Regions from separate parts of the Frankia sp. CcMO1 genome, predicted to be linked through region 2. Evidence: riboswitches for the same ligand, from Rfam matches in the RefSeq annotation. Region 2 holds a riboswitch; each other region holds the start of a gene.
The links. Region 2 has a riboswitch for thiamine pyrophosphate ahead of AC08OU_RS20895 (thiazole synthase). Riboswitches for the same ligand answer to the same signal wherever they lie in the genome.

Region 1 (4,276 bases), on a different contig from region 2:
GCGAGGTGGAATTGGTCAGCCCAGCGGAATTCGAACCGGGCGTCCGACAGGGCGTCATCCCAGGCCTGCGCGCCGGGATGACCCTTGGCGAGGTCGGCGGCGTGCGCGGCGATCTTGTAGGCGATGACGCCGGCCTTGACGTCGTCCCGGTCAGGCAAGCCGAGATGCTCCTTCGGGGTGACGTAACAGAGCATGGCGGTACCGGCCCATCCGATCATCGCCGCCCCGATCGCGGAGGTGATGTGATCGTAGCCGGGGGCGATGTCGGTGGTCAGCGGCCCGAGGGTGTAGAACGGCGCGTCGTGGCACAGCTCCCGCTGCAGCTGCACGTTCTCCTCGATCTTGTTCATGGGCGCGTGCCCGGGGCCCTCGATCATCACCTGGACGTCGTGCTCCCACGCCACCTGCGTCAACTCGCCCAGGGTGGCGAGCTCGGCGAGCTGTGCCTCATCGTTCGCGTCCGCGATGGACCCGGGCCGCAGGCCGTCGCCCAGGGAGAACGTGACGTCGTACGCGGCGAAGATCTCGCACAGCTCGGCGAAGTGGGTGTAGAGGAAGTTCTCCTCGTGATGGGCCAGGCACCAGGAGGCCAGAATCGAGCCGCCGCGCGAGACGATCCCGGTCCTGCGCCGCGCGGTCAGCGGCACGTAGCGCAGCAGCACCCCCGCGTGGACCGTCATGTAGTCCACACCCTGCTCGCGCTGCTCGATCACGGTGTCCCGGTAGACCTCCCAGGACAGCTTCTCCGGCCGGCCACCGACCTTCTCCAACGCCTGGTAGATCGGCACGGTCCCGACCGGCACCGGCGCGTTGCGGATGATCCACTCACGGGTCAGGGCGATGTCCGACCCGGTCGAGAGGTCCATCACGGTGTCCGCGCCCCAGCGGGTCGCCCACACCATCTTCTCGACCTCTTCCTCGATTGAGGAGGTAACGGCCGAGTTGCCGAGGTTCGCATTGATCTTCACGAGAAACGCACGGCCGATCGCCATCGGCTCGGACTCGGGATGGTTCACGTTCGCCGGCAGCACGGCCCGCCCCGCGGCGATCTCCGCCCGCACCGTCTCGACGGGAAGACCCTCCCGCAGGGCGACGAACTCCATCTCCCGAGTGATCTGACCGCGGCGGGCGTAGCCCAGCTGGGTTACGGAAGGCCGTCCCGGCACCGCCCGACGGGGCACTCGCACCTGCCCGCCGAGATCCGTCCCGCCAAGACCGGGCGTCCCAGAACCGGGCGCCCCGGTCCCGGGAACGGTCCGCTGCTCATCCGGCGCGGTGTCGCCACGCTGGGCGATCCAGCTGTCCCGCGTCGCCGGCAGACCCCGGCGCACGTCGATGGTCACCCCCGGATCGGTATATGGACCGGAGGTGTCGTACACCACGACGGTGTCACCCGTGGTCAGCACGATCTCCCGCATCGGCACCCGCAGATCGGGATCCGCACCGACCAGCCAGGTCTTGCGGCTGCCCGTCAGCGGACCCGTCGAGACCGCCGTCATCGCCGCGGCCGAGATGGACGAGGAGGAGGACGAGACAGAGGAGGACGAACGGTCGGTGCGCGACACCATGTAAGACTCCCTACGCCGGCATTACCCGGACAGGTTCCTGCGGTCGGCGGCCCCAGCCGCCCTCTCAGCCCCTTGGCGGAGCTCCCGCGATCAACTTCGACGCTTGTCGACAGTAAGACACCGCCGGCCCGCTCGCCACCCCTTCCGGTTCATCCGACGCATGCCCCACACCATCGGGCGACGTGAGAGCCCTGTTCCGCCGGACCCCGGTTTCTCCGCGTGGCGGGGAACGCCGGACCAGCTCAGCGGTCCGGGGCCACCGCCGGCCCGGAACTCCCGCCCAGGTAGGCCGTCTCGATGAGCTCGGGACGCGCGACGAGATCCGCCGCGCTCGCCGACAGCGCGATCCGGCCCCGGTCGAGAACGTAGCCACGGTCGGCCACCTGCAACGCGAGCGAGACGAACTGCTCGACCAGCAGCACGCCGGTCGACGTCTCGAGGGCGATCGTGCGCAGCAGGGCGAGCAGCTGCGGCGCGACCCCGGGTGCCAGGCCGAACGACAGCTCGTCCACCAGCAGCAGACGCGGTCTGCGCACCAGAGCGACAGCCAACGCGAGCCGTTGCCGCTCACCCCCGGACAGTTCTCCGGCCGACCGGTCGAGCAGGCCGCGCAGCACCGGGAACCAGTCCAACACCGGCCCGATCTCGCCGGATGAGCGCCGGCCGGCCGCCAGGCGCAGGTTCTCGCGGACGGTCAACCGCCCGAGTGACCCTCGTCCCTGCGGTACGACCGCCATCCCCCGGCGGGCGAGTGTGCTCGGCGCGGCCCGGCGCGACCGGTCATCGAGGACCTTGACCCGCCCCCTCGACGGCGTCAGCAGCCCCGCCGCCGTGCGGATCAGCGTCGTCTTGCCCGCGCCGTTCGCTCCGAGCAGCGCCACGATCTCCCCGGCACCGACGGTGAGCGACACGTCCCGGAGCACCGGAACTCCGTCGTATCCGCTTGTGACCCGGTCGAGCACGAGCAGATCGCCCCCGCCTCGACCGGGGGCCGGCGCCGGGGTGGAGCCAGGCATGGACCCGGAGGCAGAGGCCGGGGCAGGCCCGGCGCGGTCGCCGCCGTCCGGCTCACCACCGCCCAGATAGGCGGCGCGGACCGCCGGATCGGCGCGCACCTCGGCAGGCCGACCGCGCGCGACGACGCGGCCCCCGTCCAGGACGAGGACGTGGTCGCATACGTCGAAGACGAGCTTCACATCGTGGTCGACGAGCAGCACGGCGATGCCGTCGGCGGCGATGCGGCGCAGCCGGTCGGCGAGCGTCCGGCGGGCGGCCGGGTCGAGACCCGCGGCCGGTTCGTCCAGCAGCAGGACCTTCGGCCCGGCGACGAGGGCGCGGCCGAGAGCCACCGAGGACCACTCGTCGTAGGAGAGCGTCGACGGCAGGCGGTCGGCGATCGTGGCGAGCCCGAGTGACCGGGCCGGATCTGGCCCGTCCGCGGGTCCGGGTGCCCGGGGCGTGACGACGGCCAGGTTCTCCCCGACCTCCAGGCTGTCGAAGAGTTCCAGCGCCTGGAAGGTGCGGGCGAGCCCCAACCGCAGCCGCTCATGCGCCGGCAGTCCGACGAGCACGGCACCGTCCAGCGTGACGGTGCCCGCGCTGATCGACGCAAACCCGGTGAGGGCGTCGATCAACGTCGTCTTTCCGGCTCCGTTGGGTCCGATGAGCCCGGTGATGGTGCCGGCCGACAGGGTGAAGGAGACATCCTCGAGGATGCGCGTACGGCCCTGGTCGGCGGCGAGCATGTCGACCGCCAGCAACGCCGTCACGGGGCTCCGCCCGGGTTGACCGGATGCGGGGTCAGGCTCGGCCGGCCCTGGTCCGGCGGCTGCGGGTGTCGCACGTGATCTCCTCGACGCGTTCGCTGCCCAGAACCGGTCCGATGCGTGCCACCCGACCGATCCACGCGGCTCTGATGATCGGCGCGAGCCGTCCGATGCGGTCGGTACGCGAGCCCGGCCGGACGTAGCACCGCCAGCACCACGACGGCGATCCCGCACAGCACGGACTGGTACTTGCCGAGCCCGGCAACCTGGTCCAGCACGATGAACACGATTCCGCCCGGCACCAGCAGACCGCCCAGCAACGCTCCGCCGACGCTCGTCACCCCACCGGCGGCCGCGATCGCCAGGAAGAACAGCGAGGCCGTGACGCCGAACGAGTCGAAGGACAGACGTCCCTGACCGTAGCCGATGAGGCAACCGCCGAGACCGGCGATCGCGGCGGAGAGAGTGAAGGCGAGTACCTTCGTACGACGGACGTCGATCCCGGCTGCGGCAGCGGCCCGTTCGTTCGCGCGCACGGCCAGCATGCGCCGGCCCAGGTCCGCGGTGCGCAGCCGGGCGACCCCGTAGCAGCACGCGGCGAGCACGGCCAACGCCAGCAGCCCGTACTCCGGCCGAGGGAACCCGGCACCGGCGAGCCCGAGATCGAGGCCGAAGATCTTCGGATTCGGTACTACCGACCCGGCCAACCCGCCGGTGACCAGCGGGTTTCCGAACACCACCTCCTGGATCGCGACGCCGGCGATCAGAGTGATCAACGCCAGGTCGATTCCACGCAGCCGCCGTGACAGCACCCCCAGCAGCAGGCCCGCCACAGCGGCGGCACTCGTGGCGAGCAGGGGTGCGATCGGGAACGGCACGCCCAGCTCACCCTGGAGTCTGGCCAACAGGAAGCCGGCGACACCGGCGAGGGTCATCTGCGCC
Region 2 (4,276 bases):
TTCGACCCGTCCTGGGGATCCTGCTGGGAGACGTGGCCGACCGGCACCGTGGCGCTGGTGACCGGGTCGAGGTAGGTGAACTGGAAGCCGGCGTCGCGCAGCATCTTCTCGGCGTCGGATCTGCTCAGGTTTGTCAGCAGCGGGACCTCGGTCCCTCCGCCGGACAGGGAACGGAACGCGAGGATCCCGAGCAGCAGGACCAGGACGGCCACGCCACCGACGACGACCGGGATGAGCCCCCGGGAGCGTGGCGATGCGGCGGCTCGTCGCTGCCCGCGCCCGCCACCACCCCCCGAGATAGGCCGTGGCGGTCGGGGAGGGCGGGGAGGCGGATCGATAGAGCGCGCCGGTGCCTGGCTGGCCCGGCCCGGCACCGGCGAACGCGCGCTCCGCGGCGGCCCCCGCCCCGGCGCCCTGGGAGTCGTCGTAGTCCTCGGCCTGGAATGGCTGGGTGTACCCGGGATCCCGAGCCCCTGGAGGCCGCTCGGCCAACCCGATCCGTTCGATCTCGCCGGTGAACCCGCTCGGGTAGGCGTCCTGCGGGGGCAGGAACGGCTCGATGCGCCGCAGCTCCGCCAGCAGCGCCGCACCATCGGCCGGCCGGCGCGCCGGGTCGCGGGCGGTGGCCCGGAGAACAAGACCGTCCAGCTCGGCGGGAATGCCCTCGATCATGGTGGACGGCGCCGGCACGTCGCCGTGGACGGACTGGTAGGCCACCGACATCGGGGTGGCGCCGCTGTGCGGGAGCTGCCCGGTCAGGGATTCGAAGAGCACCACACCGGCGGCGTAGACGTCGCTGCGGGTGTCGGCGACGCCGTGGGTGACCTGCTCAGGGGCGAGGTACCCGACAGTGCCCATCACCACTCCGCCGGTGAGTGCCTGGGTGGGCTGGCTCACCGGACGGGCGAGGCCGAAGTCCGCGACCTTCACTTGGCCGTCGTCACCGAGCAGGATGTTCTCGGGCTTGATGTCGCGGTGGATGATGCCGGCGGCATGCGCGGCGCCGAGGGCTTCGATCACGGGCTCGATGATCTCGATGGCCTCGGCGACCGGGAGCCGGCCCTGGGCACCCAGGTGCTGGCGCAGCGACCGGCCGCGCACCAGCTCCATCACCAGGTAGTTGACCAGGCCGGCGGGGATGTGGTCGGAGCCCTGGTCGAGGACGGAGACGACGCGCGGGGTGTTGAGCCGCGCCACGGCCTTGGCCTCGCGATGGAAACGGGTGACGAACTCCGGGTCGTGATTGAGAGTGGGATGCATGACCTTGAGGGCAACGAGCCGGTCCAGCCGGTTGTCGTGCGCGACGTACACCGTCGCCATCCCGCCGACGGCGAGCCGTTCCTGCGCCGTGTAGCGGCCGTCGAGAAGCCGACCTATGACGGGGTCGGCCACGGTGGCATCCACGAGGGAGAGTTTACGATCGTTGCCGAAGGATGCCGCTACCGGAGCCCCGCGAGGTTAACCCGGATACGCCGTTCGAGCGAGAAGTACCTCGTCGCGCAGCATGGTGTCTACCGGATGAAACCCGGATGCCCACATTGAATCGGCTCCCGAGGTCGAGATGATCGTCGACGGGCGCAGATCGGCGTCGCGGCGGGACACCCGAAGCCGCGGCCAGGGAGCAGCGGTTACACTGTCGATTGCTCCGGGGAGCCCGCGGACGTGGGCTGAGAGGCCGGCCAGTATCCCGTCGGCGACCCGTATACCCGATCGCGGTCATGCGCGCGTGGGGAGGATGAAAGATCGTGCCGCAGCACCCACTACGTCCTGCCGGCTCCCGTCCCGGTGATTCTCCTCCCGATGGTTCCTGTCTCGGCGGCCTCGCCGGTGAAGGTGCCTCCTCCGGTGGCGACGCCGACGCCGACGCCGACGGCGGGGGTGGGGGCGGTGGTGAGGCCGGGCACGGTGCCGCGGGGGCGGACGATCTCGTCATCGCCGGGCGGTCCTACGGCAGCCGGCTGCTGATCGGCACCGGGAAGTTCGCGAGTCACCAGGTGATGCGGGACAGCCTCGTCGCCTCCGGTGCCACTATCGTCACCGTGGCGCTGCGCCGGGTCGACATCGGCCGGATCGGTGACGGCGACATTCTCGACTTCATCCCGCGGTCGATGACCCTGCTGCCCAACACCTCGGGAGCGGTGGACGCGGCCGAGGCGCTGCGGCTGGCCCGCTTCGGGCGGGCGGCGACGGGCACCGGTCTGGTCAAGCTGGAGGTCACCCCGGATCCGCGCACCCTGGCGCCGGATCCGGTGGAGACCCTGCGCGCCGCCGAGCTCATGGTGGCTGACGGCTTCACGGTTCTGCCCTATTGTTCGGCCGATCCGGTGCTGGCCCGCCGGCTGGAGGAGGTCGGCTGCGCCACCGTGATGCCGCTGGGCAGCTGGATCGGCTCGAACCGCGGGCTGCGCACCCGGGACGCGATCGAGGCAATCGTGGCGAGCGCCGGGGTGCCGGTGGTGGTGGACGCCGGGCTCGGGGTGCCCTCGGACGCGGCCGAGGCGATGGAGATCGGCGCGGCCGCGGTGCTGGTCAACACCGCCATCGCGGTGGCCGCCGATCCGGCGCGCATGGCGCGGGCCTTCGCGCTCGCCACCGCCGCCGGCCGGCTGGGTTTCCTGGCCGGCCGAGGGGCCGCCGGCCCGGCCACGGTGGCGTCCGCCTCCTCCCCGCTCACCGGGTTCCTCGGCGCCCACCCGTCACCCGCGTCGCCCGCGCCCTCGGCGTCCCCGGTACCCGTGCCGGCGGCGGTGGTGGGCGAGGCGTCCAGGTGAGCGCCCCGCCAGGGGAGTTCGCGCGCGAACTTGCCGGTCACGACCTGGCCGGGCTGTCCGCGATGTCGCGGCGGGCCACGTCCGCCGAGGTGGGCACGGTGCTGCGGCGGGTTCGGCCCGGATCCGGCGGGTCAGCCACTCCCCGGATCGGTCTCGCGGAGCTGGCGATCCTGCTCTCACCCGCGGCCACCGCCCGGTTGGAGGAGCTGGCGATTGCCGCCCGGGAGGCGACCCTGCTCCGGTTCGGTCGGGCGGTCCGGCTGTTCGCCCCGATGTACGTGTCGAACGCCTGCCTGTCGTCCTGCACCTACTGCGGCTTCGCCAAGGGCCTGCCGGTGGTGCGCCGCACGCTGGGTATCGAGGAGGTGGTAGTGGAGGGACGCCTGCTGGCCGACCGGGGGTTCCGTCATCTGCTGCTCGTCTCCGGCGAGCATCGCGTCGAGGTGTCGGCCGACTACCTCGTCGCGGTGGTCGAGCGGCTGCGGCCGATGTTCCCTTCGATCAGCATCGAGACCCAGACCTGGTCGGACGACACCTATGCCCGGCTGGTGCGTGCCGGGTTGGAGGGAGTCGTCCATTACCAGGAGACCTACGACCGGGCCCGCTACGCCGAGGTGCATGTCGCCGGCTGGAAGCGTGACTACGACCGGCGGCTGTCCTCGTTCGAACGGGCCGCGCGGGCCGGGGCGCGCCGGCTCGGGATCGGCGCGCTGCTCGGGCTCGCCCCGGACTGGCGCGCTGACGTGCTCGCGCTGGCCGCGCACGCATCCTTTCTCTCCCGTCGCTACTGGCGGACCGAGGTCTCGATCGCGCTGCCGCGCATCAAGCCGAGTGCCAGCGGGTTCCCGCCGGTCGTCGTCGTCGGCGACGCGGAGTTCGTCCAGGCGTACGCGGCCCTGCGCCTGTTCGAGCCGGACCTGGCGCTGTCGCTGTCGACCCGGGAGCCGGCGGTGCTGCGCGACGGGCTCGTCCGCATCGCCGTGACCACCATGAGCGCCGGTTCCTCCACCGAACCCGGCGGCTACACCACGCCCGGCACGGCCCAGGAACAGTTCTCGATCTCCGACGAGCGTTCGCCGGCACAGATCGCCGCGATGCTCGCCGAAACCGGGTACGAGCCGGTGTGGAAGGACGCCTTTCCGCTCGTCGACCCGGTGCGGTGACGGCGGCCCGGCGTCGCGGGTCATCGATAGTCTGCTCGAATGCAGCGAATAGTCGTCGTGGGCGCGGGAATGGCGGGGGGCCGGGCCGCCGCCGAGGTGCGCGCACGTGGTTTCGCGGGAGAGGTGATCCTGCTCGGGGCGGAGCCGCACCGGCCCTACGATCGTCCGCCCCTGTCCAAGGCCGTGCTCTCCGGCCGTATCGACGACACGACGTTGCCCTTCGACCTCGACGGGGTCGAGGTGTGCCTCGGGCGGCGGGCGACCGGCCTGCGACCGGGCACCGTGGAGACCGACACGGGGCCGCTGGACTACGACGGCCTGGTGCTGGCGACGGGAGCTGAG
Region 3 (4,276 bases), on a different contig from region 2:
GGCACTCGATCGGCACTGAACCGGTCAATACTTTACTGTCAGTAACAGGCCGGTCTCTAACGGTAGGACTATCTGGCCGCATCGCCATGGCGCACAAGGAGGAGGTGTCGGTGGTGGTCGACGACTCCCCCGAGATCTCACCTGCCGTGGTGGAGTTGTGTGGTCTGGGTATCGCGAGCGGCGATCTGCGCTGCGTTCTGCGACGGGTGACGGAGCTGGCTTGCTCCGCGATCCCGGTGGTGGACGCGGCGTCCGTGCTGGCGGGTGACCCGGCCGAGCCGGACCTGCTGGCGACGTCCTGCTCGCTGGCGCAAGCCGGTGACGGCGTGCAACACCGCAACGCTGCCGGCCCGACCTTCGACGCGTATCGCCTGCGCCAGGACATCGCCAGCGGCGACCTGGCCGGCGATCCCCGGCTGGCTGCACCCGGACCGGACCTGCCGGTCCAGAGCTGCCGGGCGTTCCCGCTCGCAGCGGACGGCACGGGTACCGGCGTTGTCGGTGTCACCGGTGTCCTGACGCTCTACGCACGCCTGCCGTCGACCCTGGACGGGGCGGCGGTCGCGAACCTCGCAGGCCCGTTCGCTGCGACGGCACAGGCCCTGATCAAGGACACCCGACGGGTCGGCGAGATCGTCACGGAACGAGACCAGCTCCAGGAGGCGATGCGGTACCGGAGCGTGATCGAACAGGCCAAGGGAATGATCATGCTGGCCCGCCGATGCGACGCCGACCAGGCGTTCGCACTCCTGGTCCGGATGAGCAACGTCCGCAACATCAAGCTCCGCCTCGTCGCCGAACACTTCGTCGCCAACGGCGGGCACCTGGACCCGCCACGCCGCCCCGCGCCTCGCCGGAACTCACCCGAGCACGGCCAGGCCCCCCGGCGACGAACCGAGAAGTAGCCAGTGTCGGCCGGGGACACCGCGGAGTGCCCGCCGGGTGCCGCGCAGTAGGCCGAAGATCTACGGGACACGCCCTGGCGCCTCGCGTTCCGCAGAACGCAGCCGGGCGGCCAGCGCCGCCGTCGCCGCCGCCGGATCGTCGGCCTCGGTGATCGCCCGCACGACGACCACCCGCGTCGCGCCGTGCTGAAGCACGCGATCGATGCGCGGCAGGTCGATGCCTCCGATCGCGAACCACGCCCGGCTCCCGGCCACACCGGGCGGGGCCAGCCGAGCGGCGTGCTCCAGCAGCGCGAGGCCCGTGGCCGCACGCCCCGGCTTGGTCGGCGTCGTCCACACCGGGCCGGCGCAGAAGTAGTCCGCTTCCCGCTCTCGAGCGGCGGCCGCTGCCTGTCCGGGATCGTGCGAGGACAGACCGATCAGGGTCTCGTCGCCCACGATCTCGCGCGCGACCTTCGCCGGCAGGTCGTCCTGTCCGAGGTGCAGCACGGGCGCGCCGATCGCCCGGGCGACGTCGGCGCGGTCGTTGACCGCGAACAGCCGGCCGTGCCGCTCGGCCGCCGCGGCGACGACCTCCAGGTGGCGCAGCTCCTCCCGGGCCTCCAGCCCCTTCTCGCGCAGCTGGACGATGTCGACCCCCGCGCCCAGGACGGCGTCCAGGAAGTCGGCCAGGTCACCCTGCCGGGAGCGGGAGTCGGTACACAGGTAGAGACGGGCGCCCGCGAGCGCCGCGGGCCGATCGCCAGGCATAAGCCGCATAGTAGGTAGACTGAAGACGCACGGGAGTCCGGTGGGCCGGGCTGAGAGGGCGGAACCCAGAAGCCGCCGACCGTCGAACCTGATCCGGGTAATGCCGGCGCAGGGAGGCCGATGAGCAGCTTTGACGTCGTCGTCGTGGGCGGCGGCCTGATCGGGCTCGGGATCGCCTGGCGGTGTGCCCGGAAGGGCCTCACCGTCGCGGTCTCGGACGCCGCGCCCGGCTCCGGCGCGTCCGGCACGGCCGCGGGGATGCTCGGGCCCGTCACCGAGCTGTCGTACGACGAGTCGTCGCTCCTGCGGCTGAACCTCACGTCCGCCGCACTCTTCCCCGCGTGGGCGGCGGAACTTCGCGACGCCACCGGTCACGACATCGACTACCGGGCGCACGGGACCGTCGTGGCCGCCTGGGACCGGACCGATCTCGCCGTCCTGCACGACCTGCATGCCTTCCAGCAGCGACTCGGCCTCCGGTCCGACCTGCTCACCGGGCGGCAGTTGCGCCGCCTCGAGGACCGGACGGCGCCCGGCCTCGCCGGCGGGCTGCTCGCTCCGGACGACCACCAGGTGGACCCCCAGCGCATGCACGCGGCTCTCCTGGCCGCGGCGACGGCGACCGGGGCCCGCGTCGTCACCGGCACCCGGCGGATCCTGCGCGCCCACGGCGCCGGCGGCGGAGCTCATCGGGGACGCGCGACCGGCGTCGAGCTCGCCGACGGCGGCCGGATCGCCGCGGGCACCGTCGTCCTCGCGGCCGGCGCCTGGAGCCGCGACCTCGCCGGACAGGACGACGGTGCCCGGCCGCCGGTGCGTCCGGTCAAGGGACAGGTTCTCGTCCTGCGCGGCGACGGGGAGGAACCGGTAGCGCACCACGTCGTGCGCGGACTCGTCCGTGGTAGCCCGGTGTACCTCGTGCCGCGCGGGGACGGGCGCGTCATCGTGGGCGCGTCCAGCGAGGAGGCCGGATTCGACGTCACACCCCGCGCCGGCGCCGTCTACGAACTGCTACGTGACGCGCAGGCCCTGGTGCCGGCCGTCGGCGAGCTGCGGCTGGAGCGGGTCAGCACGAGCCTTCGCCCGGGGACGCCGGACAACGCCCCCCTCATCGGACCCACCGGCGTGAACGGTCTCGTGCTGGCGACCGGCCACTACCGAAACGGCGTGCTGCTCACGCCCGTCACGGCCGAGGGCGTGACCTCGCTGCTCCTCGACGGACACGTGCCCGAGCCCCTGGCCGGCTTCTCCCCCGCGCGATTCGGGGAGAGACAACCCTTCGAGGAGACAGCGTGGAACTGACAGTCAACGGCGCCCCGCGCCGGATCGCTGACGGCACGACACTGGCCGAGCTGATCGCGACCGTCCAGGGCGACGGGCGCGGGATCGCGGTCGCCGTAGACGGCGACGTCGTCCCCCGCAGTGAGTGGCCACGGCACGAACTTCGTGGCGGGCAGGAGATCGAGCTCGTCACTGCGATGCAGGGAGGGTGAGCATGACCCGCACCGATCCGGCCGACGACCCGCTGCGCATCGCCGGTGTGACGCTGCCGTCCCGGCTCATCCTGGGGACCGGCGGCATCCCGAGCCTTGAACTGATGGGCGACGTCATCCGCGCGTCCGGCACGGCGATGTGCACGGTCTCCGTGCGCCGGCTTCCCATGGGCGACGACGCCGGCGGATCCGTGCTCGACGTCCTGGCCGGCACCGGCACCCGCATCCTGCCCAACACCGCCGGATGCCGCACCGCCCGCGAGGCCCTGACGACGGCGCAGCTGGCCCGCGAGGCGCTCGGGACGGACTGGGTCAAGGTCGAGGTCATCGCGGACGAGCACACCCTCCTGCCCGACCCGCTGGAGCTGCTGGTCGCCGTGGAGCGCCTGGTGGCGAAGGGATTCACCGTCCTGCCCTACACGAACGACGACCCCGTGCTGGCGCGCCACCTGCAGCAGGCCGGCTGCGCGGCGGTCATGCCGCTCGCGGCGCCGATCGGCAGCGGACTCGGCATCCGGAATCCCCACAACCTCGAGCTGATCGTCGCCGAGGCGCGTGTGCCGGTGATCGTGGACGCGGGAATCGGGACGGCGTCCGACGCCGCGCTCGCGATGGAGCTGGGCTGCGACGCCGTTCTGCTGGCGTCCGCCGTCACCCGGGCCCAGGACCCGAGGCGCATGGCGGCGGCGATGGCGGCCGCTGTCACGGCCGGGCGGCTGGCGCGCCTCGCGGGACGGATCCCGCGCCGTTCGGAGGCACTCGCGTCCTCACCGACGACCGGCCTCGCCATGCTGTGACCCTGTCCAAGCGCCGAAAAGGGCTGTTTCGACCCGTCCCGCCCAACTCTCGCGGCAGTGGCCTGCCGGGATTCCCTGGCGGGCCCTGCTGCCCATGCCCGATGATCGGGCCGTTGCGTTGCCGATCCAGCGGTGCGCGACACCAGGACAGGAATGGCGTATGTGCTGCACGTCACACGTGGTCTCCGGCAACCCTTCTGGGCCCGGTGACGACCGGTTGGCGTGGCCGCCCCCGGCCCGGTCCTCGCGTTGTCACGTGCGCCCGCGGTACCGGAGACCGAGGTCGTGAGCCTGAGCACGGCGCGTGCGGAGTTCGAGGCATTCTTCGATC

Region 1: it holds a riboswitch for thiamine pyrophosphate, as region 2 does, so the genes downstream of both, thiC (phosphomethylpyrimidine synthase ThiC) here and AC08OU_RS20895 (thiazole synthase) in region 2, are expected to answer to the same signal.
Region 3: it holds a riboswitch for thiamine pyrophosphate, as region 2 does, so the genes downstream of both, thiO (glycine oxidase ThiO) here and AC08OU_RS20895 (thiazole synthase) in region 2, are expected to answer to the same signal.

What each region holds. Positions count from the first base shown of each region.
Region 1 covers NZ_CDWTMG010000218.1:1,398-5,673, forward strand. Annotated here, with positions in the region: gene thiC (phosphomethylpyrimidine synthase ThiC) at 1-1,568, opposite strand, end outside; TPP riboswitch at 1,559-1,666, opposite strand; gene AC08OU_RS19770 (ATP-binding cassette domain-containing protein) at 1,811-3,337, opposite strand; gene AC08OU_RS19775 (branched-chain amino acid ABC transporter permease) at 3,334-4,276, opposite strand, start outside.
Region 2 covers NZ_CDWTMG010000250.1:1,437-5,712, forward strand. Annotated here, with positions in the region: gene AC08OU_RS20885 (PASTA domain-containing protein) at 1-212, opposite strand, end outside; partial or broken gene AC08OU_RS20890 (protein kinase domain-containing protein) at 655-1,320, opposite strand; TPP riboswitch at 1,637-1,750, shown strand; gene AC08OU_RS20895 (thiazole synthase) at 1,746-2,771, shown strand; gene thiH (2-iminoacetate synthase ThiH) at 2,768-3,934, shown strand; gene AC08OU_RS20905 (NAD(P)/FAD-dependent oxidoreductase) at 3,974-4,276, shown strand, end outside.
Region 3 covers NZ_CDWTMG010000005.1:35,676-39,951, forward strand. Annotated here, with positions in the region: gene AC08OU_RS01740 (ANTAR domain-containing protein) at 87-905, shown strand; gene thiE (thiamine phosphate synthase) at 966-1,664, opposite strand; TPP riboswitch at 1,676-1,787, shown strand; gene thiO (glycine oxidase ThiO) at 1,776-2,957, shown strand; gene thiS (sulfur carrier protein ThiS) at 2,948-3,148, shown strand; gene AC08OU_RS01760 (thiazole synthase) at 3,151-3,945, shown strand; gene AC08OU_RS01765 (SigE family RNA polymerase sigma factor) at 4,168-4,276, shown strand, end outside.